Regions from separate parts of the Marinomonas posidonica IVIA-Po-181 genome, predicted to be linked through region 1. Evidence: predicted binding sites of a transcription regulator. Region 1 holds the regulator's gene; each other region holds the start of a gene.

Region 1 (10,988 bases):
GCGATAGTGACCTTAGAACGACTGGTTAAACCGCCGATATCATCAAACCTTGCAACAATTTGGTAAGTATCTTTTTTTGCTGAAAAAGCCAAACCACTTACTTGCACCGCCAAATAAACAAACGCTGCAACACCTAATAATATAAAACAACCTACTAACAATTCAGTACGCTTACTTCTCATTCTAAAAATCCCCAAACATGGCTGCCGTTAAAACAAAATCCAATGCCAAAATGGCCAATGACCCCAACACCACAGTACGTGTGGTAGCTTTGCCTATCCCTTCTGAAGTTGGCACACACTCATAACCTTGATAGACAGCGATCCAAGTCACTACAACGGAAAAGCACAACGCCTTTATAAAACCATTCATAATATCTGTATCAAAATACACAGATTGCTGCATCAAAGACCAAAACGCGCCATCATGAACGCCGAGCCACCCAACAGACACAACCAACCCACCAATGATACCTGTGGCCGAAAAAATGATACTTAGCAAAGGCAGACATATCACCCCAGCAATGAAACGTGGCGCAATGATTCGCCTTAACGGATCCACCCCCATCATCTCATAACTGGATAACTGCTCCGTGGCTTTCATCAAACCAATTTCGGCCGTCAAAGAGGAACCAGCTCGACCAGCAAATAATAAAGCGGTAACCACAGGTGCCAACTCTCGTAACAAGGACAAGGCTAGCAACTGCCCCACCGCTTCTTCAGAACCAAACTTTGATAAAATACTATAACCTTGCAACGCCAAGACCATACCAATAAAGGCACCCGACACGACTACGATCACCAAGGACAACACACCAACCGCATACAGCTGGTTGACTAAAAGTCGAACCGATTCTTTAAAACGTACTGGTATGCGCAAAACACTCTGAGCTAGAAATATTCCAGCACGACCAACCGCTTCAAGCCAGTTTAAAAACCAAGCCCCCAAGCCCATTAACATATTCATTGGGATACTCCTTGGCTTTCTGACGTTTCTGGGTAGTGGAAGGGCACGGGACCATCAGGTTCTCCTCGAAGAAATTGCATAACCTGCGGATCGGTGGAGGCTTGAATTTGCTCTGGTGGACCTTCTGCAATTAAGTGCCCCCCTGCCAGGATACACACGTGATCTGCAATGGATAAGGATTCTTCTACATCATGTGACACCAAAACAGAGGTAATGTTAGCCGCATCATTCAATTGACGTATCAATTTCACTAGCACGCCTTTGGAAATAGGATCTTGCCCTGTAAAAGGTTCATCATACATTACCAAATCAGGGTCCAAAGCAATCGCTCTTGCAAGCGCCACTCTTCGAGCCATACCACCAGAGAGCTCCGAAGGCATCAAATTTGCCGCGCCACGTAACCCAACACTGTGCAGTTTTTCAAGCACAATTGCATCAATTTCTGTTCGGCCCAGCTGAGTATGCTCTTCTAATGGAAAAGCAATATTCTCAGCCACCGACATATCACTAAACAAAGCGCCACTTTGAAACAGCATTCCCATTTTCTTGCGAATTTTGTACAAGTCTTTTCTCGATAAACTGTGTACATCCTGCCCAGCCACCAGAATACGCCCCAGATCGGGAAACAACTGAGCGGCAATCAACCTTAACAGTGTCGTCTTACCTGTACCACTTGGGCCCATTACGGCTGTTACCTTGCCTTTCGGGATAGTCAAAGAGACATTTTCATAAATGGCTCTGTCTCCCCTATAAAAACTAAGATCATGAACTTCTATGTAAGCATCAACCACTAATACACCCTTATTCCCTAGCGAATATCGACTGATACTATCATTGCATTTTTAAAAATAAAATCTCACATTCTTAAATACAATTTGTTTCCTAGGTCAAGCCTTGAATTTAAACGCCAAACCTCTTTAAATGGTAGCTCCTGAAATTATGAGTAATACCTTCATCATGTTGTTGTTTTCTGTAGCCCTGATTGCTGGGTTGATTCTATTAGTTCTTAGCTCTGACAAATTCATCGAACATTCTGCTCTGGTTGCCGAGAAAATGAATGTTAGCCCAATCATTATCGGTATTACTCTTGTCGCCCTTGGCACTTCCGCTCCAGAAATGGTGGTCTCCACTATTGCCGCACTTGACCAAGCTCCAGAAATTGCGGTTGGCAACGTACTCGGTTCCAATATTGCCAATATTGCGCTTGTACTGGGAGCCAGCTTGTTGTTTTCAGCCATTCCCATCGCACCAGGCTTGTCCACAAAAGAAGCTCCATTAGTACTCGGCATAACCCTTCTAAGCGGTATTTTAATTTACGACCAGTTTTTAGGCATTTGGGATGGCATTCTTTTAATCACGGCGTTTATCGCCATACTTTTCATTCTATTACGTGGCAGCAAAGACCTATCCAGTGAATTGACAGAGGAATTACCAGAAGACGATGGCAGCCCCGTCGGTAAATCATTATTCATTGCGATAATAGGATTGACTGTTTTAATTGGCAGTTCTAAATTACTTGTGTGGGGAGCAATTGGAATTGCGACTCAACTTGGCGTCAGCGAATTAATCATTGGGTTAACCATTGTTGCCATTGGCACCAGCCTGCCTGAACTAGCCGCTTCAATCAGTAGCGTTAGAAAAGGCCATCATGATATCGCCATCGGTAATATTCTAGGCTCGAACATTTTCAACCTAGCAACCGTATTGCCATTACCCGCCCTCATTGCACCAGGCATCATTGATCACAACGTCCTTACTCGTGATTACCCTTGGACTCTTGGTCTAACTTTAGCACTGGTAATCGCTATTATTCTCTTCAAAAAAGCCAAAAATACCAGCATTCCAAGATGGGTAGGTCTACCCCTACTGGCCTCTTACGCCTTATACTTATTCATACTTAGTATTAGTGGACCAATTTAATGTCTTCGCAACATCCTAACAAATCCTTTCGCGTCGCGATTTTGATGGCAGCCTTCGCCATCATCGCAGTTGCTTTGTTTTGGTATCAAACGACCCCCAAGGTAAACCTAGTGGCGACAGAGTCTCTTAGCAGCACACCTGACTATTTCATTACCGACGTTAAAGCCCAACGATTTGATGCTCAGGGGAAATTAATCGAAGCCATCCATGCCAAACAAACACTTCATTATATTCAAGCCGCCAAAACGCTTTTAGAACAGCCCAATGTCGATCGCTACTCGACCGATAGCAGTTGGCACGCAGAAGCCCAGCAAGGCATTATAGAAGATGGCAGCAATGACATTTTACTGACCAATAACGCGGAAGCCGTCAAAAAGTACCAACAATCTGAAGACATTTTATTGAACGCCGATGCAATTCATTATTTAGATCAAGACAAATCATTAACTAGCCAAGGAAATGCGACCCTTACATCGACTCAAGGTAAGACTTCCGCGGGCACCATTACGACCTATATCAATTCAGAAGAAGTCATTATGACGGGATCTGTACGAGGAAATTATGAAACGATTCACTAAAACCACAGGTTTAATCACCCTACTCGCAATAAGCCAATACACCTTTGCTCTCCCTAATGACATTGAAAAGCCATTAGAAATTCAAGCGGATGAAGCATCTTTTGATCAAAATACAGGCCAAGCTATCTACAAGGGCAACGTGTTCGTTAAGCAAGGATCCATTGAAATCCAAGCCCAATACTTAAAAGTCACTAGCAATCCAGAAACACAACAATTCAGCAGCCTTGAGGCCTCAGGCAAGCCGGCAAAATTCAGTCAGCAAGTGGATTGGAGTGGTAACATTGTCATCAGCAAAGGCAATGAAATTCATTATGCGACGGACGAGAACAAGCTTGAGATCATAGGGGATGGCTATTTAAGCCGCATGCAAAACTCGATCTCAGCTGATTACATTCTCTACATGATCCAAGACGGCACCTTCACTGCCGAGAAAAAAGACAAAGGTCGAGTTTCCATGACCTTAAAACCACAAGCAGCCAAGGCAAAATAATTCATGGCAAGACTAGAAGCAAAAAACCTAGCCAAAAGTTACAAAAAAAGACCCGTGGTAAAAGATGTCTCCATTGCCGTTGAATCAGGGCAAGCGGTTGGACTATTAGGACCAAATGGAGCAGGTAAAACCACCTGTTTTTATATGATTGTCGGCATGGTCGCGAACGATGCCGGTGGGATTTTCATTGACGATCAAGACATCACTCAAGACGCCATGCATGTTCGCGCTCAAAAAGGGGTTGGTTACTTACCGCAAGAAGCGTCAATCTTTAGAAAAATGTCAGTCGAAGACAATATTTCAGCCATCTTAGAAACTCGTAAAGGCCTAACCAAAGCCCAACAAAAAGAAAGACTGGAATCTCTGCTGGAAGAATTTCACATTACCCACATTCGCAAAAACCTGGGAATGGCACTATCGGGTGGCGAACGTCGACGAGTTGAAATCGCCAGAGCCCTTGCTATGAATCCTAAGTTCATCTTATTAGATGAACCTTTTGCTGGTGTCGATCCTATTTCTGTGGGTGATATCAAACTCATTATTAAACATTTACAGGACAGCGGCATTGGCGTTTTAATTACCGATCACAATGTTCGAGAAACCTTGGACATTTGCGATAAAGCCTATATCGTAGGCAACGGTTATATCATTGCCTCTGGTGAAGCCAGCGACATTATCAATAACGAACAAGTGAAAAAAGTCTATTTAGGCGACGACTTCCGCCTGTAACCCCTTATCATTGTTGTAGAAAGGGAGTAGTATGCATAACTCGTTCCAATTTAATAAAACAGACAGAGTTGCTCCATGAAGCAGTCTTTACAGCTAAAGCTCGGTCAACAATTAACCATGACCCCACAACTGCAGCAAGCCATTCGCTTGCTGCAGCTTTCGACGCTGGATTTAAAGCAGGAAATTCACGAATTTCTTGAATCTAATCCATTACTCGAGCTAGACGATGACGAAACCACATCGCCTGAACTTCCCACTAGCATTGAAGCAAAAACGGACACCGAAACCAATAAGGACAACAATCTCAATGATAATGAATCAGGCGAAGAAGCACGTTTAGAATCCGAGTGGACAGAAAGCATCCCTGAAGAACTCTCCATTGATAGTAATTGGGATGACACTTATCAAAGTTCTGCGGCGGTCAGTGATTCCAATAGTTTTGACAATGAAATGGACTTCGAAAGCCGCAACGCCCCGGCTGAAAGCATTCAAGACCATTTGATCTGGCAATTGAACCTCACTCACATGTCCGATCGAGACCTGGAAATTGCTTACGCTATTGTGGATTGTGTTCAACCCGATGGGTATTTAAGCACCACGCTAGAAGACATTTTAGAATCTTTAAGCTTGGACCTTGAAGAGCTCGAGCTAGATGAGATTCACGCCGTACAACACAGATTACAAAGGTTTGATCCTATTGGCGTATGCTCAACCGACCTACGCGATTGCCTACTGGTTCAATTTGAAGCGTTTCAGGATCACCCTCTTTATAAAAGCACACAAAATCTGATTAGCCATTATCTACCTCTTTTAGGCAGCCGAGACTTTGTCCAACTAAGTCGCAAAACCAAGCTAAAAGACGAAGCGTTAAAAGAAGTCATTCATCTAATCCAACAACTTAACCCTCGACCTGGCTCCGCCATCGATGAAGACGATACGGATTATGTGATTCCTGATGTTTCAGTCAAAAAACGCAACGGCACCTGGCAGGTTGAGTTAAATAACGACGCTTTACCACCTATTAAAATCAATGAAACCTACTCTGCCATGGCAAATACCGCGTCAACGGCAGAAGATGTCAGCTATATTAAAAACTCTCTACAAGAAGCCAAATGGTTCATGAAGAGTTTACAAAGCCGTAATGAAACACTGTTAAAAGTCGCTAGCTGCATTGTCAGTCGACAAATTGATTTCTTTGAATTAGGTGAAGAAGCCATGAAACCCATGGTTCTTCATGATGTTGCGGAAGAAGTTGGGATGCACGAATCAACGATCTCACGTGTCACCACGCAAAAATATATGCACACACCAAAAGGCATTTTTGAGCTGAAATTCTTCTTCTCCAGCCATGTAAACACCGCTTCTGGTGGCGAATGTTCTTCCACCGCGATTCGAGCTATGATTAAAAAGTTGGTCGCCGATGAACCTGCTAAAAAACCGTTAAGCGATAACAAATTGGCCACCATTTTAGCCGATCAAGGCATTCAAGTTGCACGACGAACCGTTGCAAAATATCGAGAGGCGATGAACATCCCTCCTTCAAATGAACGTAAAAGATTGATTTAACAGGTATAAAGTTATCATGCCATTAAACTCACTAGTAAAAGCCGAACTCGTACTTGCCAAACAAGACATTGTCAGCAAAAAGCGCGTTCTAGAAAGCTTAGCCGAGATCACCTCCAATCGCTTGCACTGCGACAATGAAGCTGTGTATGACGCGTTATTAGGCCGTGAAAAATTAGGCAGTACAGGCATTGGTAATGGCATTGCCATTCCTCATTGTCGCTTGGAATCCGCCAATCATACTGCGATCGTGGTGATGTCGTTACAAACACCTATCGACTTTGATTCAATTGATAAACAGCCTGTGGATTTGATTTTTGCCCTCATCGTACCTCCGAATGAATGCGATCATCATTTATCTACCTTGGCACAAATTGCTGAATTAGCTCAGTCACCAGACGCTTTAGCCAAGCTGCGTGCCGCACAGAGTAATGAAGACTTATATATCAGCTTTGAATCATTAATTTAAGGAGCACAGCATGCAGGAAGAAACCATCACCATCATTAACAAGCTTGGTCTGCATGCTCGCGCCGCTGGCAAGCTCGTTGAAACCACTTCTCGCTTCTCTTGCGACATCACCATTGAAAAAGAAGGCCGTAATGTTGATGGTAAAAGCATCATGGCCATGATGATGTTAGCCGCTGGAAAAGGCACTGAAATTCTCATCAAAACCAATGGTGAAGACGAAGAAGACGCAATTAAAGCCGTCGTTGAATTAATTAACAATCGTTTTGGCGAAGACGAGTAATACTCGATGTCAGAAAAAACGTTAAGTCATCTGCAAACGGTATCGGAGTCCCTCGAGTCTGGTGCCACGATGCAGATCAGATATTTGCTTAACGGTGCACTGCCAGCACAAGACGTCGCACGCTTACTTGAATCCTCCCCACCAAAAGAACGAAAACTTCTTTGGGAGCTAATCGATTCTAATAATGAAGGTGAAGTACTCCAATATCTAACGGAAGACATTGGTGTACAGTTCATGAAAGAAATGGATACAGAACGATTGGTTGCTGTATCCGAACATTTTGAAAGTGATGACCTAGCCGATTTATTACAACACTTACCAGAAACGATTGTAAAAGAAGTTCTGTCCTCCATGACCGCCCAGGACAGAACCCGAGTAGAAGCACTATTAAGCTACTCTGAAGATTCTGCTGGCGGTTTGATGAACACGGATACCATCACCATTCGACCCAACATTACAGTTGATATTGTGTTCCGCTACTTACGTCGCCACTCTAGCCTTCCAGACATGACAGACAACCTACTTGTTGTCAGTCGCTCTGATCGCCTTCTAGGCACCTTAACACTGACCAAATTGTTAGTCAGTGATCCTGAAAACACAGTACGCGATATTATGGACACCGACTGCACCGTTATTAATGCCGACACCCCAGCCAGTGAAGTCGCTCAATTGTTTGAGAAGATGGACTTAGTGTCTGCCCCTGTTATTGATGGCGACAGCAAGAAACTATTAGGTCGTATTACCATTGATGACGTGGTCGACGTTATTCGCGATGAAGCTGAACACTCTATGTTAAGTATGGCGGGCCTCGACGATGATGAAGATACCTTCTCTCCCATTTTGAAAACCACCAAACGACGTGCTGTTTGGCTTGGCATAAATCTTATTACTGCTTTTATCGCCTCTTATGTTATAGGCCTATTCCAGAACACCCTAGACCAAGTGGTTGCCCTAGCGATTTTAATGCCAATTGTCGCCAGCATGGGCGGCATAGCCGGATCTCAGGTGCTCACCTTGGTCATTCGCGGCATCGCCCTCAATCAAATTGGCTCGACCAATGCCAAATGGCTACTCAATCGAGAATTGATTGTGGGCATGATTAACGGCCTACTCTGGGCCAGTGTTATCGCAGCATTAACGGCCATCTGGTTTGACAACGTAAAGATTGCCTATATCATTGCAGGCGCGACCATTATTAATCTATTGTTTGCTGCAACAACAGGTACATTATTACCAATCTTCTTAAAAAAGATTGGTATCGATCCCGCTTTAGCGGGCAGTGTAATTTTGACTACCGTGACCGATGTGGTTGGATTCTTATCTTTCCTCGGACTCGCGACTATTTTTCTTGTATAGGTTCCCATGACAGATTTTGATCAATTCGAAAACGAAGAAGACATCCCTAAGAGCAAAACTCAGATCAAGCGCGAAATGGAAGCCTTGCAAGAGATCGGCAAAAAGCTATTGAAGCTTAGTAAGAATCAGCAAAAGAAAGTTCCTATGTCCGACACTCTAAGGGATGCTCTAGCCGAAGCCGATCGTATCAAGCACCACGAAGCCACCAGAAGACATTTACAGTACATTGGCAAGGTGATGCGTACGGAAGACTATGAAGCAATTGATCAACGCATTGCTTTGTTTGACTCGACTTCAGCGGCCTACAATAAACTCTTCCATCAACTGGAAATAAAGCGTGATGCTTTAATCGGAGAAAACAGCAAAGAAGAGCTATCAAACTATCTGGCCGATCACCCTGAAATCCAAGACATTCAGTTACTACGTCAATTAATTCGTCAATCACAAAAAGAAATGTCACAAGAAGGCAAAACAACCAATCGCAAAAAGCTCTTCCGCTTTTTACGCGAAACCGAAGAAAAGCGTCTTGGTTTAAGCGAATAACACTTTTTCGAAAGCATTTCGAAAAACAACTAAAAAGCTCGCTTTGATGCCATCAAAGCGAGCTTTTTTATGATCTATACTGGGCAATCGATTCTATAAGCGTCGATGCGATAGACAAGGCATCTTGTCTCGACATTTTATCAAATCCGATTTGTGGATTTGCTGTACAAAGTAACCCGGCTCTTCGGACAAAGACAATTGTTTATCACCGAAAGGCGAATATAGACTACTGTGCCCGTATGTTTGACGTTTCTCATTATGCCAACCACATTGATTCACGCCCAATACAAAACATTGATTTTCTATCGCACGAGCCGCTAACAACGTTGCCCAGTGAGCTTTTCCGGTAACATACGTAAACGCCGCGGGTACCAATAACAATTCAGCTCCCTGTTCTGCGAGTTGACGATAGAGTTCAGGAAAGCGTACGTCATAACAAATACTTAACCCGACCTTAAAGCCATCAACATCCACTACTTTTGGTAATAGATCACCGGGTTCAATCACCTCAGACTCCAGATAAGAACCCGCTTTGTCATCGACTGTGACATCAAACAAATGAATTTTATCGTACCTCTCCAGCAAGCTTCCATCCGGCCCTATCACCCACAAGGTTTGACGAACTCGTCCAGAAGAGATCGTCTCACCAGACTCCGTTTGAATAGATGGATGTGAACCAATCACCAAAAAAATATCCAACTCTTTCGCCAATTCAGAGACGTCTGTCAATATTTGCTGCTGAACATCAGACTCTGCTAGACGGCGCATCCCTTTACCATCGAACAAAAACACGTTTTCAGGCAAGACTACCAGACGAGCACCATCTTTAGCGGCCGCCGTCACTAAGCGTTTTACTTCTAACAGATTTTCATGCCAGGTATTACTGCTGGTCAATTGAATAGCGGCAACAGATAAGCTTTCCATTAATTTCACCTTTCTTCTTTTGACTTATAGCGTACCGGCGTCATTTCCGGATCACTAAATGAACCCTTCACCTGATATTGAACACTGGTAACTTTTGAAATTTGATCACCAATAAGTTTATCGGTAATGAACAATAACCCTGCCAATTGTGGGGTCCCCCAAATCAACCCAGCCAAAGGCAAGGTACCCGAAATTGGAAAGGTCGCCGTTAAGGTCTCGTCCAATGTTTCCTCAACAATATTGGCCGTACCGGACAAATACAATTCAGCGGCTGGAGAAATGATTGAAACCGGTGTTTTGGTTCTTAACACACCGTCATTCAATAACATTTCCCCTTTAAACTCATCATAAGTTAAACCAGGCTCATAAACATCAGAGAAGTCCAATGTTAAGCGTCGACTTAAAGCCCCTATATTAAAAATCCCCAATGCTTTCAAAAAGGCTGGCAACTCATCCACCGTACTAAAATTTCCATCTTCGGCCGCGAATGCAATGCGACCCGTTACCGACTCTCGGTCAAAATGGAATGGATGACCACGCCAACTTAAGGCCACATTAATGTTAAACGAGTCAGATGACACGAACGCTTCATTTGAAAATTTGCCAGTCAACTCGGCCAGATCCTTACCCTTAGTGTCGACAATAAATTCTACGTTCGAACTTGGCCCTGTATCCTGCCAAAACAAACTGGCGTTAAAATGACCTGTTTTCAACTTCGTTGAGATAGGATCTAACCTCAACGTATTGCCTTGTTTAGTTACTTTTAACTGCCAATCACCATAAGGCTTTCCATTTAAATACAACTCATCCACAGACAAGGTCATATTAGGCACATCTTTCGCAGCAATTGGTGCCCGATCCGCTTCATCAAAAGCATCAGCGCTCTTATCGTTTGGAGTTTTACCATCAACAGGAAGCTCGTCATCTTCTGCAAAGCGCCAGCTGAGAAAACCAAAATGCAAATCCGGCTGACCATTTATATCTCGCAAGACAAAATCTACTTCATCAGCATTGACCATCAACGCCTGATTTTGTGATTCATCATAACGGACTTTAAGGTTATTCCAGTGGTTACTTTCATTTACTTCAACGTGATCGACAATCAAATCTACTTCTGAAAGCCAACTCGGTAACCCAGACTTCTCCTCCTTAGACGCCATCCATTTCTTA
Region 2 (10,988 bases), 1.2 Mb from region 1:
AATAAAGACTGCATCCAGCCAAGAACTGTAAGCATCCAATGCGGTTTCCATCAGTTCGCTTTCTAACTGCTGCTGATGCTTTTGAAAAGCCAGCATGATGTAAATTGCACCCTGCTCGTCTGAGTTACTGACCATGGACACATCAGAAAAATTATGGGTGTTTAGGAAAGTTTGCCAAGACTGCCAGTTCGCCGCATTGAGGATGTCAGACTCGTGACGTTTTTGACAAGAAGGGGCTGCCGCGAACGAAATAAGTGCTTGAGGAACATCCGCCAACATACCTTTCGGATTCAAAAGACTTTCGCTCACTAGATCTGAATACTGGAGTCGCCACTGTAGACAATCTTTGTCACATATTAAAAATAAACAATAAGACTGTGACAACTGTGATTTTATCTTTTCACGAAATCGGTTCAACAAAGAACTTAAAGGCGCTCCTTTAGAGATAATTTGCATCATCTGAGACATATCACTGTACAAGCTCTTAATGAAATCTCGTTCTTTCTCTAAAAAAGACACACGAGTACGCAACGCTTGCTGTTCATCCAACAGTGATTTTGAAGATTCTATAGACATAAAACAATACAACCAGTAGCAAATCCTTGTTTAGCTAGATTAACCACCTAAGACAAAAAGTAAAGAATTTGTATAGATAAGTTGGCTAAAAAACCAACTTATCCTGCAAATCAGCTACGAAAGTTGATAAATTCGCTGTCCAGATATGTAAGTTGCCGTCACTTGCCCGATAAACTCATCTTCAAAGTAGGGAGAGTTGTGACCTTTCGTTTTGCGGTTCTCATACGTCCAATGCCATCTAGAGGTACTGTCAAACAGTATAAAGTCAGCAAAACTGCCTATTGCTAACGACCCTGCTTCCAAACCAAAACACGCCGCTGGACCTGACGTTAGACACGTTAGTAAAGTCGAAAAATCCAAGTCCCCTTCATCCAACAAGGTCATAGCCAACGGCAATAGAATTTCAACGTTTGCCATGCCGGGTTCAGTGGCGGCAAATGGAGCGATTTTCGCCATTTTTTCATGGGGCTGGTGATCAGAACATATCGCTGAAATCACACCTTGTTTGATGCCTTCGATTAAGGTTAGACGATCCCCCTCACCACGCAATGGTGGCAACACATGGAAGCGCCCATCAAATTGGTTCAACACATCGTCACTTAACAGGATATTATGCAAGGCCACATCCGCTGATACGTCCAACCCTGCCGCTTTCGCATCCGCTATCATTTCGATCGATTTCGCACAAGACAGACGAGCAAAATGGGCGCGTACGCCAGTTTTCTCTACCAGTAATAAATCTCGCATTAAAGCAACGGTTTCCGCTGTATCCGGAATGCCTGCCAATCCGTGCATAGTGGAGTACAGACCTTCGTGGGCACAACCGCCATCCGACAAGCTTTTATCTTCTGGATGAAACACCACTAAAAGATCGTGTGTCGCCGCGTATTCCAGAGCACGCGATAATACTTTGGCACTTTTCATTTCATGACGACCATTCGATACCGCCACACAACCCGCTTCCGTCAGCGCCACCATATTACTGAGCTGTTCCCCTTCCAAACCTTGTGTTAAGGCTCCGATAGGAAACACATTAGCCATTCCCGCTTCATCCGCTTTATCTTGAATTAATGCCGCTACCGCTGGTGTGTCGACTATCGGTTTGGTATCAGGAGGGCAAATCAAAGTGGTGACACCACCCGCAACTGCCGCACGACCTTCGGTCGCTATGCTGCCTTTTTGCGTTTGACCTGGCTCGCGCAATGCCACCGCCAAATCCACTAAACCAGGCAGCACCCATTTGCCCGAGGCATCCACCACCTCGGCCTCTTCGAAATCGGCTGGGGCCTCACCTATCGCCACAATTTTTTGATCTTCAACAAACAAATCTAGGATAGCATCAAGGTTTTGACTAGGATCGATCAAACGACCATTCTGAACTCGTAATTTCATACTACTTCTCACCCTCGCTGCCTTGGTCCGTTTCGGCTTTCTGCAGTTGACCACTCATCGCCATAGACATCACGGCCATGCGTACTGCAATCCCATTGGTCACCTGATTCAAAATCACAGAATGACCACCATCCGCGACTTCTGAAGAAATCTCAACACCTCGGTTAATCGGCCCAGGGTGCATCACTATGGCGTCAGGCTTAGCCCAAGACAAGGACTCTTCCGTCAAACCATACAAGCGGTAAAATTCACTTTCACTTGGCAGTAAAGCACCCTGCATGCGTTCTTTTTGCAACCTCAACATAACCACGACATCAACGTCTTTCAGACCCGCCTCTAAGTCATGACAGATTTTTGCCCCCATTTCAGAGAAGAAGCCTGGCACCAATGTCTTAGGCCCAACCAAGCGCACTTCATCCACGCCTAGCGTAGTGAGCGCTTGCAACTGAGACCGAGCCACTCGGGAATGCAAGATGTCGCCAACAATCGCAACTTTGAGCCCTTCAAATTGCCCTTTATGACGGCGTATGGTCAACATATCGAGCATGGCTTGAGTTGGGTGCGCATGGCGACCGTCACCAGCATTGATAATGGCCACATTAGGCGTGCAATGTTCGGCAATAAAATGCGCCGCGCCACTGTCCGAATGACGAACCACAAACATGTCGCTTTGCATGGCTTGCAAGTTTTGCAAAGTATCCAGCAAGGATTCGCCTTTTGAGGTAGCAGAGGTTTCAATGTTGAGGTTAATCACATCGGCAGATAATCGCTTAGCTGCCAATTCAAAAGTGGTGCGGGTACGTGTGGAGTTTTCAAAAAAAAGATTGACCACGGTTTTCCCTCTCAACAGAGGAACTTTCTTGACCGATTGTTCGCCCATCGTCAGAAAAGAATCGGCCCGATCCAAAATCTCCGTCAGAATCGTTTTGTCCAAACCGTCCAAGGTTAAAAAGTGTTTTAACTGGCCGTCGTCGTTTAGTTGTAATGCCCGTGATTCGGATCGCATCATGGTTTGCTTTCCTCAAGCTACAAAGGCGGAGTTCGCCTTTCTCTTTAAAACAAAATAGGTCGATAAGAAAATGCCCGGTACAGATAACTGCAACCGGGCATTAAGAACATCAAGTAACAAGTCCACCTATTTTTCGGTGAAATCCAGTACGACCGATTACTTTTTCATAAAACTTATCCATAGGGTAATTGTCGTACTTGTTCAGCAAAAAATAAAGGCTTGAAAACAGATTAATCTGTCTCAATCACAGAAACCGCAAGCGGTTTCGGCCCAGTTAACTTAACCCTTTGATCAGGATTAAGCTTCAAACTTTCTCCTACGATGTCAGCCGCGATTGGCAACTCGTGCTGACCAAGATCGTATAAAATAGCTAGGGTAATACTAGCAGGGCGTCCGAAATCAAAAATTTCGTTCATTGCGGCGCGAATGGTACGCCCCGACATCAATACATCATCCACCAGAATCACATGACGATCCTCAATCGCTGGCAGAGAAGTCTGATTGACCTTAGGATTCAAGCCTGCTTTGGTAAAATCATCTCGATAAAACGTAATGTCCAAAGTGGCTAACGGATCTTTTGTTGGCGCTGCAGACATTAGTTGTTCCGCTACCCACACTCCACCAGTATGAATCCCAACCACAATTGCATTCTCGATTTGTTTAGCTTGGCAGTAATCTGCTAACTGCTGCTTCATTGAGGCCAAAGAAGGCTCTAAATCTAATGTCATTTTGTTATTAACCTGTTTTGAAACTCTAATCTGTCATCACACACCGTTTACTGACAACGCCGATCTTAATAGTGTTCAGCAAACCATGTTTCCAAAATCATCTGCGCGGCCAACCCATCGACAGAGTTGTCTTTAAAATTCCGATTACCGCCACGTGCGATCACTTGCCCTTTCGCTTCATAAGAAGACAGTCGCTCATCCATCATATGGTATGGCAGGTTAAATCGTCCATGTAATCGTTTGGCAAATTTCCGCGCTCGTTGGCACATTTCATTCTCTTGTCCATCCATGTCGAGCGGCAACCCAACCACTACGGCATTAGGTTGCCATTCTGCAAACACTTTTTCAATTTCATCCCAATTGGGAATGCCATCACGTGCTTTGATCGGTTCTAAAGGCTGAGCCGTTCCCGTGAGACTTTGTCCGATCGCCAACCCGATTCGAGTGGTGCCAAAATCAAAACCCAATACGGATTGCGTCGTATTGGGTTTTGCTGTGTTGTTTTCTGGTGACGCACTTGCTGTCATTAACCATGTCCTATGTCCGGTGAAAGTCTCGTCATATCAATGCCCAAAACTTGAGTCGCTGCGGTAAACTGAAGCTCACTTGGCGTATTGAATAATACGTCTAAATCCGCTTCACATACCAGCCAATCATTGTTCGCAATTTCCGTTTCCAGCTGTCCATCTTCCCAACCTGCGCAACCAAGTGTGATACGAAACGCATTCGGTCCCTGACCTTGCGCAATGTCCTCTAAGGCCTTCAAAGATGCCGACAAAGACACATCGGAGGTGACAGGGAGCGTATTATTCCATCTTTTATCCGCAGTATGCAGAATAAAACCGCGCTCCGCTTCAACCGGACCACCGGTATAAATCGTTTCGGTTAACAAATCTGGATGCTCTATTGGCATACTCAAATGATCGGCCAATTCACTAAAATCAATATTAGAAGGGCGATTAATAATAATCCCCATCGCGCCTGCTGGCGTATGTTCACAAAGATAGATCACAGTATGTTCGAAGTGCGGGTCATTAAGGTGCGGCATTGAGATTAGAAAATGATTTTTAAAAGAATCAAATACAGTCATAACATGAGCCCTCTTTATCAAATAAAAAACGCAATTACTGGATTAAAAAACACTGTGCCAGCCTGGCAGAAGAAATACATGTAGAAGAGCAAAGAATGCGACCAAATCAATAAAGCCGCCACTGTCAGTATAGGACAAACTGAGAATTTACCTAGCCAATCCTCACATTTTATTACGAAATCACTTCAAAATTGTCCATTCAGTTAGTAAACTAGAGTTCAATCGAATCATCAATGATTAAATCCTCTTTTACGGAATAGGGTCATAAAAATGCCGCTCAACTTACTCAATTTTGGACAAACAAGTACGACGTCTGTCGTGGCTGTTGCCTGCCCAAAAGCGTTAAGTTTGTCCCATTGGACACAGCATTTTCAGGCAGAAACCGTGGATTTACGCTACTTTTTCCATAGTGGTTGGTCTTCTTAGACTGATATTTGTATCGCTTTTATCCATTACGCCTTTTTAAGGGGTATATCAAAACGACAAATACACACTTTTATGCGGAATAAAGGACACTATGATGACATTACAAGCCATTGACTATACAAGTAAAAAAGCCCAAGAAGACTTTGTTAAATCCCTTCACGAAACAGGGTTTGGGGTCTTAAAAAACCACCCTATACAACAATCTTTGGTAAGTACTATCTACCAAGAATGGCAGCACTTCTTCGATGGCGAAGACAAACAAAATTACCTTTATCATAAAGGCACACAAGACGGTTTTTTCCCCGCTGACATCTCTGAGACAGCCAAAGGTCATTCAAAGAAAGACATCAAAGAATACTTCCATTACTACCCTTGGGGACAATGTCCACTTGAGCAAAAAGCATTACTTGCACAGTATTATTCTGAAGCCAATGAACTCGCGTCTGAATTGCTTGGCTGGGTTGAAGCACACACGCCAGCTGAGGTAGCAAAACACTACTCTCAATCTCTATCCAGTATGGTGGAAGACAGTGACCAAACCTTACTGCGTGTTTTGCATTACCCACCATTGAAGGGTGATGAGGAGCTGGGGGCGATTCGTGCTGGTGCGCACGAAGACATCAACTTACTGACTATCCTACCGTCGGCTAATGAGCCTGGCTTACAAGTCAAAGCCAAAGATGGCTCTTGGATGGACGTACCTTGTGACTTCGGTACCTTGATCATTAACATTGGTGACATGCTACAAGAAGCCTCTGGTGGCTACTTTCCCTCTACGTCGCATCGAGTCGTGAACCCGGAAGGTGCAGATAAAACCAAGTCACGTATTTCCTTACCTTTGTTTTTACACCCAAAACCAGAGGTAGTCTTGTCAGATCGCTATACCGCCAAGAGCTATTTGCATGAACGCTTAGTCGAATTGGGCGTGATTTAATTGAACTCTAAAAGAAAAAAGGCGACGGTTTAAGTCGCCTTTTTTCTTTCTAGTGACCTTAGATGGTAATCCCCTTCTCTATCCTTACGTATCGTGCAAATTCTGCGCATCTTGCTGGTTATTTCAGCTAAATGCCTTTAATTTGTTTGGAATGCCCATAACAAGTTTCTAATCATTATTTTTTAGGTATGACATTATGAGCACCTCTCTTAATATTCAGTTTGTTTCAGACATCATGTGCCCTTGGTGCGTTGTCGGTCTGGGGAATTTGAACAAAGCTCTAGATCAATTAGATGACTCTGTTACCGTCGATCTAACGTTCCAACCCTTTGAGTTGAACCCAAATATGCCTGCGGAAGGACAGAATGTTCGTGAACATATCATCGAAAAATATGGCATATCCGAACAAGAATCCGATCAAAACCGAGCCATGATTCAAGCCCGCGGTAAGGAGGTCGACTTCAACTTTAATTTTACCTCTGACAGCCGTATGCGAAATTCATTTGATGCGCATCGCCTTCTGCATTGGGCAGGTGCTCAAGGCAAGCAAGCTGAATTAAAAGCGTCCTTGTTTAAAGCTCACTTTACTCACAACCAAGACGTGAGCGACTATTCAGTATTAGCCAATCTAGCCGCCAGTGTGGATTTAGATTTAGCCGAAGCGAAGGCCATATTAGAGGGTCAGCATTATGCTGATGAGGTTCGAGAGCAAGAAGCATTTTGGCAGCAAAACGGCATCAGTTCCGTACCGACAGTGATCATCAATAACAAATACGCGATCTCAGGTGGGCAACCGGCAGACGTTTTCAAAAGTGCTTTGGAGGAAATTATGGCAAAAGACGCCGAATAAATTCTTCATATATTTTTCAATAGCAAACAATAAAATGCCCCTACCATGGGGCATTTTTGTTACTAACGATTCACCTCACCAGACTAAAAAGGATAAGGTGTAGCACTCGCTTTTACCGTCATCCATTGCCAGTGAGTATACAAATCCCAATCTGCAGGACCACAGACTGCATTGCCATTGCCCGATGCACCACAACCACCAAATGGGTTAATGCATTCATCGTTTACCGTCTGATCGTTAATATGCAGTAAGCCAACATGCAGCTGAGAACCAATAGCCTGAGCACGAGAAAGATCGTTCGAAATCACCGCCCCAGCCAAACCGTACTCAGTATTATTCGCCAGCTCAATCGCTTCATGATCGTCTTTAAAGCTCACCAAGTTCACGACTGGACCGAAGATTTCTTCATCAAACGAGCGCATCCCTGGAGTCACACCGCTCAGCACGGTAGGTGCATAAAATGGACCATTAAAGGTGCCACCCACTTCCAACTTAGCACCAGCAGCGACCGTATCCTTTACAATGGAATTAATTTTCAGCATCTGACGTTGATTGATAATTGGCCCAAGTGCGACTTCCTCCGTTGCAGGATTACCAACGGGCAAATGACTGGCCTTTTCAACGATTTTTGCGGTGAGTGCTTCAGCAATGCTTTCTTGTACCAGAATGCGTCCTGATGCCATGCAAATTTGTCCTTGATGGAAATAGGCTCCCCAGGCAATATTACTGGCTGCCACATCTAGATCCGCATCTTCCAAAACAATCAAAGAGCTTTTTCCTCCCAACTCTAAAGACACTTTTTTCAAATTTCGGCCACAGGCTTCACCCACTTTACGACCCGCTGCCGTCGACCCAGTGAACGCCACCATCTGCACTTCGGGTGCGGCACACAAGGCTTCACCCGCTTCCACACCACCAGGTAACACTTGGAATAGACCTTTTGGAAAACCGGCTTCTTCCAATGCCATGGCGAGAATAAAGCCACCTGTAACAGGGGTTTGTGGATCAGGCTTAGTGACTACAGCATTGCCTGTTGCTAGCGCTGGTGCAATAGAACGAATGGATAAAATCAGAGGAAAATTAAAGGGCGAAATAACACCAACAACACCAAGTGGTTGACGCTTTGCATAAGATTGACGATCTGGCGTAGAAGGTAAGGTTAAACCATTTGGCTCCAATGTCATATTGGCAGCCAATTGAAGAATTAGAATAGCTTCTTTGATTTCATGCATTCCTTTAGGAATGATGCCACCCGTTTCACGGGCCACATAAAAGGCAAGATCATCAAAATTTGTTTGCAGAAATTGTGCGGCTTTATGAAATAAAGCGGCTTTGTCGCGAGGTGCCACCGCAGACCAAACCTTCTGAGCTTGGCTGGCTTGCTGACAAGCCGTATAAATATCGTCGGCACTGGCCATCGCCACTTGGCTTAATACTTCTCCAGTTGCAGGCTCTATCACCTCTTGTGTTTGCTTGGCCACAGGCCAATCACCATTAAAAAATTTACCTGACCACTTTTGTGATGCCAATACAGAATTAGACATAGGTTTGTTCTCCTGTTTATTTTTATTAGAAATCCACTGTCATGGGATTCCAATACAAGAGCAATCCTTATGCCGCCTGCAATAGACTCTCGATAGTAATTTTCAATAACAAGCTAACACATTGAATTAAATGATATTTTAAAAAAAATAAGAAAAGAACATCGCCTTAAACACTCTATCTTCACGCTAATGGCTTGACGATATCATCAAAATCGATTCAGACTTAAAAACTAAATTGATCATTTCATCAAGTGAATGAGGAAGTACAAAATAATGACAAACACACATCGTATTTCACTGGCTGACATGGCGAAAGAGAGTCGTAAGGTCTTATTAAAAGGCAGTTCAAAAGAACTCAATGGACAACACTACCCTTCCTTAGATGACCTTACTGAGTGCCTCTCATTTTCGCCTGGCGATGGTCGTATCTGGTTAGAAGATCAACGCATGATATTGCTGCACAGCTCATCCTTTGGCTTACTGAGACAAGAATTAATCGACTCCGTAGGGTTAGAAAAGTCCCGTGACATTTTAACAAGAACAGGCTATTTATCTGGCATAAGGGACGCGGATTTAATCCGCAAACGCTGGCCAGATGCAGAACCAGCCGCCATTTTCGAAGCAGGAACAAGACTGCATGGGTTAGAAGGCTTGGTGAAAGTGGAAACGGTTCATTTTGAGTTTGATACCGAAAAAGGCTTGTACCATGGTGAATTTCTTTGGCACCACAGCGCCGAAGTAGAAGAACACATTGCCGCTTACGGTCTTGGCAGTGCCCCCGTTTGCTGGATGGAATTAGGGTACGCCATAGGGTATGTATCAGGTCTGGTGGGATCGCTTGTGGTGTTCCGCGAAGTCGAATGCCAATCTATGGGGCATTCAGTTTGTCGAGTCATTGGAAAATCAGTGGAACTTTGGGACAGTGTTGAAGAGGACATTCGCTTTCTTAATGTGTCGTCGAAGAACACCAAAAAAGAACTCAAATCGGCGCCGGAATTTGAATCCGTAACGCCAACGGAAGCATCCGAAGAAACGACTATGATTGGTGTTTCAGCTGCTTTCAGCGCCGCCAATCATGCCTTACAAAAAGTCGCTCCTACCAGTGCTACTGTGCTATTTACAGGGGAATCCGGTGCTGGCAAAGAATTGTTTGCCAGCATGTTGCATCAGTTCAGTCGCCAAACAGGTCCATTTATCGCCTTTAATTGTGCTGCGCTACCTGAAAACCTGTTGGAATCTGAGTTATTTGGGGTTGAAAAAGGGGCTTTTACAGGCGCTTCTCACAGTCGACCGGGGCGCTTCGAACGCGCCAATGGCGGCACATTATTTTTGGATGAAATTGGCACTCTCAACCTAACTGGCCAAGGTAAGTTACTGCGAGCCCTACAGGAAAAAGAGATTGAAAGGGTGGGCGGTATATCCCCCATTAAAATCAATGTTCGAGTCGTTGCTGCGACCAATATTGATCTCAAAGCCGCGGTTAAACGAGGTGAATTTCGTGAAGATTTATTTTTTCGCCTGAATGTTTTTCCAATACACCTGCCGCCGTTACGAGAAAGAAAAGCGGACATCCCCCTATTAGTCGATCACTTCTACCGCTACTTTTGTCAGTTACATCAAAGAGCGCCAACAGGCTTCACTCAGAATGCTCGCCGTGGTTTATTTAATTACGACTTTCCTGGCAATATTCGAGAATTACAAAACTTAATTGAACGGGGGGTGATTGCTTCTGAGGAACATGAATTGATTGAATTACACCACCTATTCCGTAACGAAGCGATCCCAGATGAAGTCATTTACTCCGTTAATCAACAAGGCGCATTAAGTCAAGCACAGACGATGCAAGAGTCAGATGACGTACTCGCCCGTATATCTCAATTTGTTGCAGGAGAAACCTCATTGGATCTTGAAGCATTAGAACTCAGTTTATTGCAGCAAGCTGTTGACAGTGCAGAAGGCAATCTTTCTGAAGCTGCTCGACGAGTCGGTTTAAGTCGACCTCAATTGGCGTATCGACTTAAAAAAAGGCCCAATTAAGGGCCTTAAGGATATCTTCCCTCGATTAGATGTAAGTGGACGCCAAACCACCATCAATCGGAATGTTCGCGCCACACACCCAACGCGATTGATCTGAGCATAAAAAGGCAATCACTTCTGCCACTTCATCTGAGTACGCTGGACGAATCATACGACCCGCGTCTTCTTGCACTCGCTTTTCTCCTAGCATAGAGACGAAATCGCCTAAAATTGGCGTCATTACTGGGCCAGGTGCGACACAGTTCATACGAATAGCATGATCTCTAAACCAAGCTAAAGCCTGTTGTGTCGTCCACACAATCAGGGCTTCCTTAAAATATTGGTAACAGGTTTCTTGTTCAACTGGGTGCTTGGCTAGCCATTTCGCACCATCATCATAATGCTCAATCGCAGCCAGCTCTT
Region 3 (10,988 bases), 250 kb from region 1:
CTCCATTAACGCCAGCCCATTTGGATAAGACAACATGCCATCCTGAGGAAAGGCCACGACTTGTATGTCTATTTTGTCTTTCAGTTCATCTCGAATGGCACACAGTGTTTTTATGCCAATTAGCGTAGGGTCGGTCGTATCCGCATGAGTACGAATCGCCTGAACGCCATTCTGTACCAGCAATTCAATGGTGGCTAATACGCGGCGGCGAATGTCCGCTTCATCCAGCATGGGTTTACGCTGTCGCCAACGTTCTATGCCTTCGAATAATGTGCCGCTTTGGTTCCACTCAGGCTCGCCAGCGGTAAGAGCCGCATCCAGATGTATGTGGGGTTCAACAAAAGGGGCGCAGACTAAATTCTGTTCGGCATCAATTTGTTGTGCTGTGGCCTTGATTACTTGACGTTGTACTTCAATTTTGTGAAACACACCCTGTTCAATTTGAATGGAAAATAGTTCTGGTCGTTGGCGTAAACGCGCATTGATGATCTGCATAAAAGTCCTTAGTCACGTGTTGTGGCAGTGATTATCTATCAGCCCATCAATAGGATGATGGTAACAGCGTATTTGCTCTATCTAGGAGCCCATTTTGTCAGTTAAGACCCCATTAAGGGGTCTTGTCATTCTTATTGGTTATTCATGGCGGCTTTAGATTGACCTTGAGTGATCAAGGTTAACACAGCGTAAATGGATATGGCGCTAATGACGCCAACAATAGGAGGCAGAATGGGAGACGAATAAGCAGCCGTCGATGCGATGGCATAGGCCAGCAGACCTTGCCAATGAAAAGCGGGCAGGGTAACCGATTCCAATGATGGATATTGTCCTTTGTGGCGTACCCAGAAATCGGCCATGATGACTCCGCCAATGGGTGGAATAAAGGTGCCCAACAGTACAAGGAATGGGATGAGGTAATGGTACATACCAAATACCGCCAGTACCGTACCAATCGCGGCGCCAACCAAGGTGACAGTGCGACGTTTATCGGTTCTCAGTAAATTGCAGCCAGCCACAGCAAAGTTGTAAATGGTATTGTCTTGAGTCGTCCAAATGTTGAGAAACAGCATCAACACGGCTAACACCACAAACCCTTGTGCCAACATAACATCAACAATATCGGCTTGTTGATAGATTAGGGTCCCCAATGCGCCAGTGAATACCATTAACCCATTACCAATAAAAAACGCGGCCATGGTCGCCCAAATGGCCACCTTGCTGCTGTTCGCAAAGCGGCTCCAATTAGTGGCTTGAGTTGCACCACTGACAAAGGTGCCTATGACGATGGTCATCGCGGCGGTAATGTTCAGCTGAGTGCTTGGGGTCATGCCGAATAAATTTGCGACACCACCCACATCAACTAAGCCTGTGTATAGACTGATCAGAATGAACAACAGCATTAATGGGACTGAGATACGAGACAGTATCTCCATACCTTTAAAGCCAATCATGGCGGTAATACAAAAAGCCATACCAAACAGAACCATTAATGGGGTTTGCCAAACCTCAGGGAGGCCGGTGACCTTGACTAACACAATGGCCAGCGTGGCGGTGCCCCATGCATACCAGCCAATTTGCGTAAATCCTAAAATAAAATCTGCTAATTTGCTGCCGATCTCACCAAAACAAAAGCGCCCCATAAGCACACTATTTAAACCGCTTTTAAAAGCAATGAAGGCCAATAAGGATGCATAGACCCCAAGCAATAGGTTGCCAACAAAAACAACCAGTATCAGTTCTGAGAAGGAAAAAGCCTTACCTAACGTACCGCCAGCCCACATGGTGGCGGTAAAGAAAGTGAAGCCAAGTAATAGAAATGTCATGGGTAATAACCCTCGACGTGCTTTTAGCGGAACTTCTGTCAACGGATAATCAGATTGATTCATTACTCTCTCCTTTCGTTATTTTCTGACTTTGCGTGTGAGGTCTACTTAATTTACAAAGCAACTTATGAACCAGTTTTGGTTAAATTTTCACCTATCATGACTTGTTGGTGAAATACCTAAAAATCGACTGCTAGGGAAGGAACGAACAAGTTCACTGGCTACGGTAACGTGTTCCTCGGCAACCGCTCCTGCGTTGCTCTAATCCTCTACATCTCTGTCGGGGGCAGCGTGGGAATAACGCTCTTTTATTCGAGGCAAGTTTCGCCGTCCAATACAGTCTATTGGCAACAAGCTTAACAAAGAATAAAGAGAGCTTAGCCCATGCCCTTCGGGTCTTTCAGAGAAACGGCCGCGCTGTGTTAAGAGTGATAGGCAGTTTCTCTGATAAGGCTGACGTTCAGAAGACTTATTCGCACCTTCCCTAGGGTTATGCACTTTGTATCATTGTGTTCTATCTTGCTGATGAGAAGAACAAAAACGATTCACTGAATGCACTAAATTATGGCCAGTTTAGTGGTAAGTCTGCTCATAGACTATCAGAGAGTTAGTTTTTATTTATTAGATGTTATTTATCAATAGTCTTATAAATATACCTAACAGAGAGTCAATCTCTACTCCAATAATATAAAGAAACAATATGGCTTTGAGTCAGTCAATGCCGATGAACATATCAAGCAGGAGAAGGTTATGTCGAACGAAAGCAAATGTCCTTTTAATCATGGTGCCGTTGGTGCAACACAGTCTGCTGGACGCGGTACCTCCAATAAAGATTGGTGGCCTAACCAATTAAATATAAAAGTACTGCATCAACATTCAAAAAAATCGAATCCAATGGGGGATTTTGACTACGCAGCAGCCTTCAATAGTTTAGATTTGGACGCTGTGCGCCAAGATTTGTATGCCTTAATGACGGATTCTCAAGATTGGTGGCCAGCCGATTACGGGCATTATGGCCCTTTCTTTATCCGCATGGCATGGCACAGTGCAGGTACATACCGTACGGCAGACGGTCGTGGTGGTGCAACCTCAGGAACACAGCGCTTTGCCCCACTGAACAGCTGGCCAGATAATGTTAACTTGGATAAGGCTCGTCGTTTACTTTGGCCGATTAAACAGAAATATGGCCGTAAAATTTCTTGGGCCGATTTGATGATTCTAGCCGGTAACTGTGCTTTAGAGTCGATGGGATTCAAAACCTTTGGTTTTGCTGGTGGTCGAGTGGATGTGTGGGAACCAGAAGATGATATCTACTGGGGTACCGAAACAACTTGGCTTGATGACGAGCGTTACACGGGAGATCGTGAACTAGAAAACCCACTTGCTGCCGTCCAAATGGGTCTGATTTACGTTAACCCTGAAGGACCAAATGGTCAGCCTGATGCATTAGCATCAGCACATGATATTCGTGATACCTTTGCTCGTATGGCAATGAACGATGAAGAAACGGTTGCCTTGGTTGCGGGGGGGCATACCTTTGGTAAAACCCATGGAGCAGGTGATGCGGCTCAAGTTGGTGTCGATCCAGAAGCCGCAGGGATGGCAGAACAAGGTTTCGGATGGCGTAACAGTCAAGGTGCTGGACATGGCGTTGATACCATTTCAAGTGGTTTAGAAGGTGCTTGGACACCAAACCCTATTCAATGGGACAACGGATACTTTGATACCTTGCTAGGATATGATTGGGAATTAACCACGAGTCCTGCAGGAGCCACACAATGGAAGCCCAAAGCCGGTGCTCTAGCTGACGCCGTGCCAGATGCTCATGATGCGAGCAGACGACATGCGCCTATGATGTCGACGGCTGATATGGCATTAAAAGTAGACCCTATTTATGCTGAAATCTCAAAACGCTTCCATGAAAACCCCGATCAATTAGCGGATGCGTTTGCAAGAGCTTGGTACAAGTTGACTCACCGAGATATGGGGCCAGTTGAGCGTTATTTAGGACCTTTAGTGCCAAAAGAAGAGTTGATTTGGCAAGACCCTATTTCAGAAAGCACCCAGTCTGTGATTGATGCCGATGATATTACAATATTAAAAGCGAACATTGCCGAGTCCGGTTTGAGTGTTTCGCAAATGGTGTCAACGGCTTGGGCATCCGCTTCTACTTACCGTGGTTCTGACATGCGAGGAGGAGCCAATGGCGCTCGTATTCGTTTAGCGCCACAAAAAGATTGGGCCGTTAATCAACCTGAGCAGTTGGCATTGGTTTTGACGAAGCTAGAAGCAATTCAAGCGAAATTCAATCAAGCGCAGAGCAGTGGTAAACAGATTTCAATGGCTGATCTGATTGTTTTAGCGGGCTCGGTTGGTGTGGAGCAAGGCGCCAAAGCGGCAGGTTATGATATTCAAGTACCGTTTACGCCCGGTCGTGGTGACGCTACTCAGCAACAAACGGACATTGACTCTTTTTCTGTATTGGAGCCAGTGGTCGATGGTTTTAGAAATTACCAGAAAGCTAAGTTCACAATATCATCAGAAGAAATGTTGTTAGACAGAGCCCAGTTGTTGACTTTATCGGCACCAGAAATGACGGTTTTGGTGGGTGGTCTTCGTATGTTGGGAGCCAATGTTGGGGGATCCTCCGACGGTGTTTTCAGTGATAACACAGCAAGGCTAACAAATGATTTCTTTATCAACTTATTGGATATGGGTACTCAATGGTTGCCAACATCGGAAGATGAAATGGCATTTGAAGGTCGTGATCGCCATACGGGTGCCATTAAATGGACTGCGACTCGTGCTGATTTGGTCTTTGGATCAAATTCGCAACTTCGAGCTATCGCTGAAGTGTATGCTTGCTCTGATTCACAAGGTGATTTTGTGAAAGATTTCGTAGCAGCATGGACAAAAGTGATGGAACTAGATCGCTTTGATCTAGCTTAATCTCCTAGGAATCAGCGTGTACCATGCGCTGTCTTTCCTTTGTGTTACCCAACAACAGCCTCGCTTCTGCAAAGTCGCGAGGCTTTTTATGGCATAAGCAATGCGCTTAGCAATGTAAAAAACTGTATAGAAAATACCTTCAGACGATGAATCGCGATATGTTATGCGCCATTATCCTAGGGAGTAGAATTATGGCTAAAAAACCTTCTGTTGCGTCTGATATATCACGTCGCAAGGTACTCAAATATGCGACAGGCAGTTTGCTAACCTTACCTTTCATCGGCTTGTTGGGATGTGCAAGTACTTCATCTGAGCGTAGTTCAGGCATGCACAGACCTGGTCGTCCACCTATGGGAGAGGGCGGTATGCCGCCACCCAATGGTGCGGGCGGTATGCCACCACCGAATGGTATGCCAGGCACGCCACCGTCACGAGAACTCTTGGCTGGCAAAGCGACGGCTAATGCCAAATGGCTGACTGGCGGCACGCAGGCAATGGACCCAAATTTGGTGTATTTAAACCCTCTGAGACAAGACAATCAGGAGAATGTTTGTCTTGTCAGTGAGCGTACGACAGAAGGACCATGTTATTCACGCACGCGTTTTCGCAAAGATATTTCAGCAGGCCGTGATGGTTTGCCTGTTCGCTTATGGTTCAAAGTGGTGGATGAAGACTGTCAACCAGTAGTCGGGGCGAAAGTGGATATTTGGCATTGTGATCCGTTAGGTGTTTACAGTGGCAGTGATATGCAAATGGTCGACTTCTGTACAAACGGTGATGAGACCTATCAAGCCAATGATTGGTTCCGTGGTGTGCAAATAACCGATCAAAATGGTTTTGTGTATTTTGAGACCTGCTTCCCTGGTTGGTATGTAAGTCGTGCGGTACACATTCATCTTACCATCACCACGTCAGACACTATGCTGACGACACAAGTGGGTTTTGACGATGCATTAGCGCAGGACATTATGGTGAATGAAGCGGTCTATTCCGGACACGGTGCCCCAGACACAACGAATTCAACGGATACGGTGTTTCCTACACAGGGTTATCAAAGCTATTTAATGACGACCAAAGCGATGGCAGATAAGTCTATGCTGGCATGGAAAACCTTGATGCTTGCCAGTTGATCTTTTGTCTTTAAAACAAGGAAGGTGCTCAATCAGCCAAACTCGGAAAGGTGTTTGGCTTTTTTTATAAAAGTGCATACAAATCATAGTATTGTCATGTTGGCGTCTTAGGCTGATATTTTTTAAACGAAGCTGATGTGATGAAATTTGAAGGTTTAAACGCACTGGCCTTAATGGAAGGCATCAAAGGCGTATTGGCTTTAGGCCTAGCTTGTCTGGTGAATGTTGTATCAGGACGAAACTTGCATCAACTTGTATTAGAGCAAATGACGCATTGGTCTATTTCTCAGCAAGGGCATTATGTTCAGTGGTTGATTGGCATGGCTGAGAGCCTGTCAGATAAGAATCTTTCTATGGTGACCTTGGTTGCCTTGCTCTACGCCAGTTTACGGTTTGTCATGGCATACGGGCTGTGGAACCGTTTGCGCTGGACGGAATGGTTTGCTTTTATCAGTGGATGTTTGTACATCCCATTAGAGCTGTATGCGATTTATCAAGATTCTAGCCTTCAGAACTGGCTCATTCTGATATTCAATTTACTGGTGGTGAGCTACCTTTTCTGGGTTTTAAAACGGGATGCCTCGCCGCAAGGTCAGTCCAATATCATTAAGCAAATTGGTTAGTGGTTCCAAGCAATTTGTTTGGTATCGCCCATTTGTCCATCGGCATTAAGTCGATACGCAAGTGACACTAATAAGGTTTGCGCTAGTGTCATCGAAGACGTTAGTGAGCGGAACCCCAACACCTCAGCTTCTTTTATATCAAAACAGACATCCGACATGCCGGCCAAAGGGCTGATCTTACTGTCGGTAATGGCGATGACCTTGGCCCCCGCAGCATAAGCGTATTCACTGACCGTCACAGTTTCTTGAGCATATGGGCTGAAGGTTGTGGCAATGATCACATCGTCTTTACGAATATTACTGGCTTGCTCAACCAACATGCCTCCGCCACCGTCTATGAGGTGAGTCGTTTTATTTAAATGCCTCAAGCTATAAGCAAAATAGCTGGAAATGGGAAATGCGCGGCGTAGCCCAATCAGGTAAATGTTTTCCGCATTTTCTAATAAATCCACAGCCGAACTGAGCATCTCAGGTGAAAATTGATGGGGCATGTGACTCATGGAAAATGCGTTGCGTTGGCTGAATTCACTTAGAATTTGATCAGCATGAATGTCAGCGCCTGTGGCGTTTTGATTCATTTTGACGCGTTCACTGTAATTCGAAATAGAAGTTTGCTCGACTAATGATTGGCGAAACAAGTTCTGCATTTCACTAAAACCATTGTATTCAAAGGCGGCGGCAAAACGGACTAGAGTAGAAGGCGGTACACCACATTGCTCAGCTAGGCTGGCAACCGTTTCTAACGCCACTGTATTAGGGTGTTCTAATAGGAATCGTGCGACCTGTTGGAGACGTTTGCTTAAACCTTCATAGTTTCGACTGATGGTTTGTTGAAGTTGTTCAAGGGTGTTTGGTGCAGACAAGGTCGCTCCTAATCGTGGGTGATGTCACGGGTGTGTTTATGATTATCTGAGTGATCTTAGAACTTACATTCTAAAAAATCAAATTTCATGATTTTCATGTTTCATTTTGGTGGTTTTCATAATCAATTGTTTTATAAAGAGTTAATGTCATTTTTCCTAAAGAGGTGTATTTGACGTGAATATTAAAATATATTTTTTATTTGTTGAATTTTTTGAAATAAATATTCTATTATTGTTCTGTTGTTGAAGTGAATGCATAAGAAAATAAAAACAATAATGTCTTTGATGCACGGATTCTGTCTATTCCATTAAGTGTCTCTTCACGGGTCAGACAGGCATCGAAGAAAACTGGGGCGGTTTGTGTCCAGTCGATTTGAAGAGGTGATAAACAATGTCAAAACCGTTACGAATTGGCATGGTCGGTTCAGGTTACATGGGCAAAGCTCATGCGATCGCATATCGAAATGCTATGGCCGCATTTGAGATTTCTTCTGAATCTCTTATTTGCGACATGTTGGCAGATGCAACCCCAGAATTGGCCAAACAAAAAGCCCTTGAACTTGGTTTTCGTCGTTCAACGGGGGATTGGCGAGATATGATCAATGACTCCGATATTGACGTGATCGACATTTGTGCTCCTAATTTTCTCCATAAAGACATTGCTTTGGCTGCCATTGCCGCAGGCAAGCATGTTTACAGTGAGAAGCCTTTGGCATTGAACTCAGCTGACGCGAAACGCATGACAGAAGCCGCGTCTCTAGCCGGTGTCAGTACACTGGTTGGTTTTAACTACATCAAAAACCCCACATTACAATTTATTAAGCAGCTTATTGAACAAGGCGACATTGGCGACCTGGTGCATTTTCGAGGTGTGTTTAATGAAGATTACTTGGCGCAAGCCGACCTACCTTTTAGTTGGCGTTTACAGCAAGAATTTGCTGGTAGTGGTGCTTTAAATGATCTCGCATCGCACCTAGTGCAACTGGCATTACACCTAATGGGACCGATCACAGAGCTCTGTGCTGATGTAAAAATTGTGCACAAGCAACGTCCGCTAATGGATTCCAATGACAGGTCAGGAAGAGACATGGGAATGGTCGAAAATGAGGACCAAGCCCATATGATGGTGCGCTTTGCGAATGGTGCTCAGGGAACGCTTGAAACCTCTCGAGTGGCTTGGGGACGCAAAAATGGCTTGTCATTTGAGATTACCGGTACCAAAGGCAGTCTCGTATTCGATCAAGAAAGGTTATCGGAGTTTTCATTGTACTTAGCGGGCGATAAACCAGATAGACAGGGATTTAAACGTATTCTGGTTGGACCAGAGCACCCTGACTACAAGGCTTTTTGTGTGTCAGCAGGGCATGGGCTTGGCTTTAATGATATGAAAGCCGTGGAGATTCGAGATTTGTATGAAGGGTTAGTGAATAAACGGAGATTATGGCCTGATTTTAGAGCGGCCACTCAAGTGAATGTGATTTTGGATCAGGTCATTGAATCACATCGAAGGAATGCTTGGGTCAAGATTGAACAATATGATGGGGATCAGTAATGAAAATTAAGACTTTGGATGTCATTTGTTTAGGCCGTGCGGCAGTCGATTTATATTCGGAACAGATCGGCGCACCACTTGAGGATGTTAACAGCTTCAAAAAATACCTTGGCGGCTCTTCTGCCAATATCGCGTTTGGTGCCGCTAGAATGGGCCTGAAATCTGCCATGTTAACGCGTGTTGGTGATGAGCATATGGGACGTTTTGTTCGCAGTGAATTATCACGTGTTGGCGTCGATGTTTCGCATGTGGTCACGGATCAGGACCGCCTTACTGGCTTGGTATTACTGGGCATTAAAGATCAAGATACTTTCCCACTTATTTTTTATCGTGAAAATTGCGCCGATATGGCGATCTCAGAAGAGGACTTTGATGAGGACTTTATTGCCTCAGCAAAAGCCTTGCTGATTACGGGCACTCATTTTTCGACAGAGTCGACGGACAAAACGGCTCGTAAAGCCATTGAATACGCTAAAGCCAATGACACCAAAGTGATTATCGATATTGACTATCGACCTGTGCTTTGGGGCTTAACAGGCCGAGGTGAAGGAGAGAATCGCTTTGTCTCAGATGAAGCGGTTACGCAGCATATTATGTCAATTCTACCCTTGTGTGATTTGATTGTTGGCACTGAGGAGGAGTTTCACATTGCGGGTGGTTGTGAAGATACCATCGAGTGTTTGAAACAAATTCGTCAGGTCTCGACGGCTGAGCTCGTCGTGAAACGCGGTGCTTTGGGATGTTCTGTGTTTAAAGGTGAGATTCCGGATACTTTGGATGAAGGCATTACTCGTTATGGCGTGACCGTAGATGTGCTCAATGTATTGGGGGCGGGGGATGCTTTCTTGAGTGGTTATTTGCGAGCTTGGATCAATCAAGAAAGTACTGAAAACGCTTGTGATTATGCTAATGCATGTGGGGCGATTGTGGTATCGCGTCATGGTTGTGCGCCCGCCATGCCGAGTCTGGAAGAATTGGATTATTACCTGATTCACCGTGATGACATTTCACGTCCTGATTTGGACCCTGTATTGAATTATCTGCATCGAGTGACCACCCAGCGCATAGAACGCCAAGGGGAAGGCAAAGATTGGCAAGACATGTGTATTTTGGCATTTGATCACAGACGTCAATTTGTCGATATGTGTCGTGAAGCTGGGGCGCCCATTTCGCGTGTTAGCAGAGCCAAAGAACTGATTTTACAGGCGGCTTGTGAGGGTTCACAAACCTTGGGCGAAACGGTTGGCGGCACGGGTATTTTAGCCGATGGCACGTTTGCACAAGATGTCTTGAATGACATAACCAGCAAAGATCACTGGATTGCTCGCCCAGTGGAGATGCCGAGCAGCCGTCCCTTGCGCTTTGAGTTAGGCAACAATGTGGGTCAAGCGATTGCCACATGGCCTGCCAATCACATAGTGAAATGCTTGGTGTTTTATCACCCTGATGACGAAGTGAATTTGCGCAGTGAGCAAGAACAGAAAGTCATGGATCTTTATCGTGCTTGCTGTACCACTGGCCACGAACTTTTACTGGAAATTATTCCGCCGGCCGGTTCGAATCTTGATGATGAGACTTTGTCTCGTTCAATTGAACGATTCTACAATTTAGGTGTGTTTCCCGATTGGTGGAAGTTACCTTCACCGAGTAAAGCCGCTTGGCAAAACATTGATGACATCATCAAGGCACGTGCACCTTATTGTCGCGGTGTCGTGCTACTGGGGTTGGATGCGCCGGTAGAAGAGCTAAAAGCAGGCTTTAATGCCGCTGCCGGTCAGGATGTGTGTAAAGGGTTTGCCATTGGCCGCACGATTTTCTCGGCGCCCACTAAGGCATGGTTAAGAAACGACATTAACGATGCCGAGTTTGTGGCTCAAGTGAAGAGTAACTATCTTGAGATGAGCGAATACTGGCGTCAGCGTAATGAAGCGGGAAAGTCACTTTAATCGCCTGTTAACGGAGGCAAAAAATGGAAACAATTCGTTTGACCATGGCACAGGCCTTGGTAAAGCATTTGCAAGCGCAGTACACCTTGATTGACGGTGAAGAAG

What was found. The regulator sigma-54, encoded in region 1, starts transcription at its own class of promoters, with help from an activator protein. The targets are predictions, from matches to a motif close to TGGCACNNNNNTTGCTNT.
Region 2: MAR181_RS15615 (benzaldehyde dehydrogenase) is a predicted target of sigma-54. The motif match lies at 8,607-8,624, and genes of this name have one in related genera.
Region 3: codB (cytosine permease) is a predicted target of sigma-54. The motif match lies at 1,938-1,955, and genes of this name have one in related genera.

Annotation. Positions count from the first base shown of each region.
Region 1 is NC_015559.1:2,145,853-2,156,840, forward strand. It holds gene mlaD (outer membrane lipid asymmetry maintenance protein MlaD) at 1-182, opposite strand, end outside; gene mlaE (lipid asymmetry maintenance ABC transporter permease subunit MlaE) at 184-966, opposite strand; gene MAR181_RS10075 (ABC transporter ATP-binding protein) at 963-1,757, opposite strand; gene MAR181_RS10080 (calcium/sodium antiporter) at 1,906-2,886, shown strand; gene lptC (LPS export ABC transporter periplasmic protein LptC) at 2,886-3,464, shown strand; gene lptA (lipopolysaccharide transport periplasmic protein LptA) at 3,448-3,954, shown strand; gene lptB (LPS export ABC transporter ATP-binding protein) at 3,958-4,683, shown strand; gene MAR181_RS10100 (RNA polymerase factor sigma-54) at 4,759-6,249, shown strand; gene ptsN (PTS IIA-like nitrogen regulatory protein PtsN) at 6,266-6,715, shown strand; gene MAR181_RS10110 (HPr family phosphocarrier protein) at 6,726-6,995, shown strand; gene mgtE (magnesium transporter) at 7,002-8,351, shown strand; gene yjgA (ribosome biogenesis factor YjgA) at 8,358-8,894, shown strand; gene MAR181_RS10125 (carbon-nitrogen hydrolase family protein) at 8,988-9,818, opposite strand; gene MAR181_RS10130 (YhdP family protein) at 9,824-10,988, opposite strand, start outside.
Region 2 is NC_015559.1:3,378,051-3,389,038, forward strand. It holds gene MAR181_RS15575 (diguanylate cyclase domain-containing protein) at 1-576, opposite strand, end outside; gene MAR181_RS15580 (dihydroorotase) at 691-1,968, opposite strand; gene MAR181_RS15585 (aspartate carbamoyltransferase catalytic subunit) at 1,970-2,977, opposite strand; gene pyrR (bifunctional pyr operon transcriptional regulator/uracil phosphoribosyltransferase PyrR) at 3,208-3,705, opposite strand; gene ruvX (Holliday junction resolvase RuvX) at 3,771-4,232, opposite strand; gene MAR181_RS15600 (YqgE/AlgH family protein) at 4,232-4,795, opposite strand; gene MAR181_RS18505 (hypothetical protein) at 5,066-5,221, shown strand; gene MAR181_RS15605 (2OG-Fe(II) oxygenase family protein) at 5,316-6,155, shown strand; gene MAR181_RS15610 (DsbA family oxidoreductase) at 6,352-7,005, shown strand; gene MAR181_RS15615 (benzaldehyde dehydrogenase) at 7,089-8,549, opposite strand; gene MAR181_RS15620 (sigma-54-dependent Fis family transcriptional regulator) at 8,823-10,586, shown strand; gene MAR181_RS15625 (coniferyl-alcohol dehydrogenase) at 10,612-10,988, opposite strand, start outside.
Region 3 is NC_015559.1:2,393,134-2,404,121, reverse strand. It holds gene codA (cytosine deaminase) at 1-495, opposite strand, end outside; gene codB (cytosine permease) at 627-1,883, opposite strand; gene katG (catalase/peroxidase HPI) at 2,571-4,769, shown strand; gene MAR181_RS18095 (dioxygenase family protein) at 4,961-5,899, shown strand; gene MAR181_RS11165 (DUF2127 domain-containing protein) at 6,040-6,522, shown strand; gene MAR181_RS11160 (MurR/RpiR family transcriptional regulator) at 6,519-7,385, opposite strand; gene MAR181_RS11155 (Gfo/Idh/MocA family protein) at 7,777-8,937, shown strand; gene MAR181_RS11150 (bifunctional 5-dehydro-2-deoxygluconokinase/5-dehydro-2-deoxyphosphogluconate aldolase) at 8,937-10,883, shown strand; gene iolD (3D-(3,5/4)-trihydroxycyclohexane-1,2-dione acylhydrolase (decyclizing)) at 10,907-10,988, shown strand, end outside.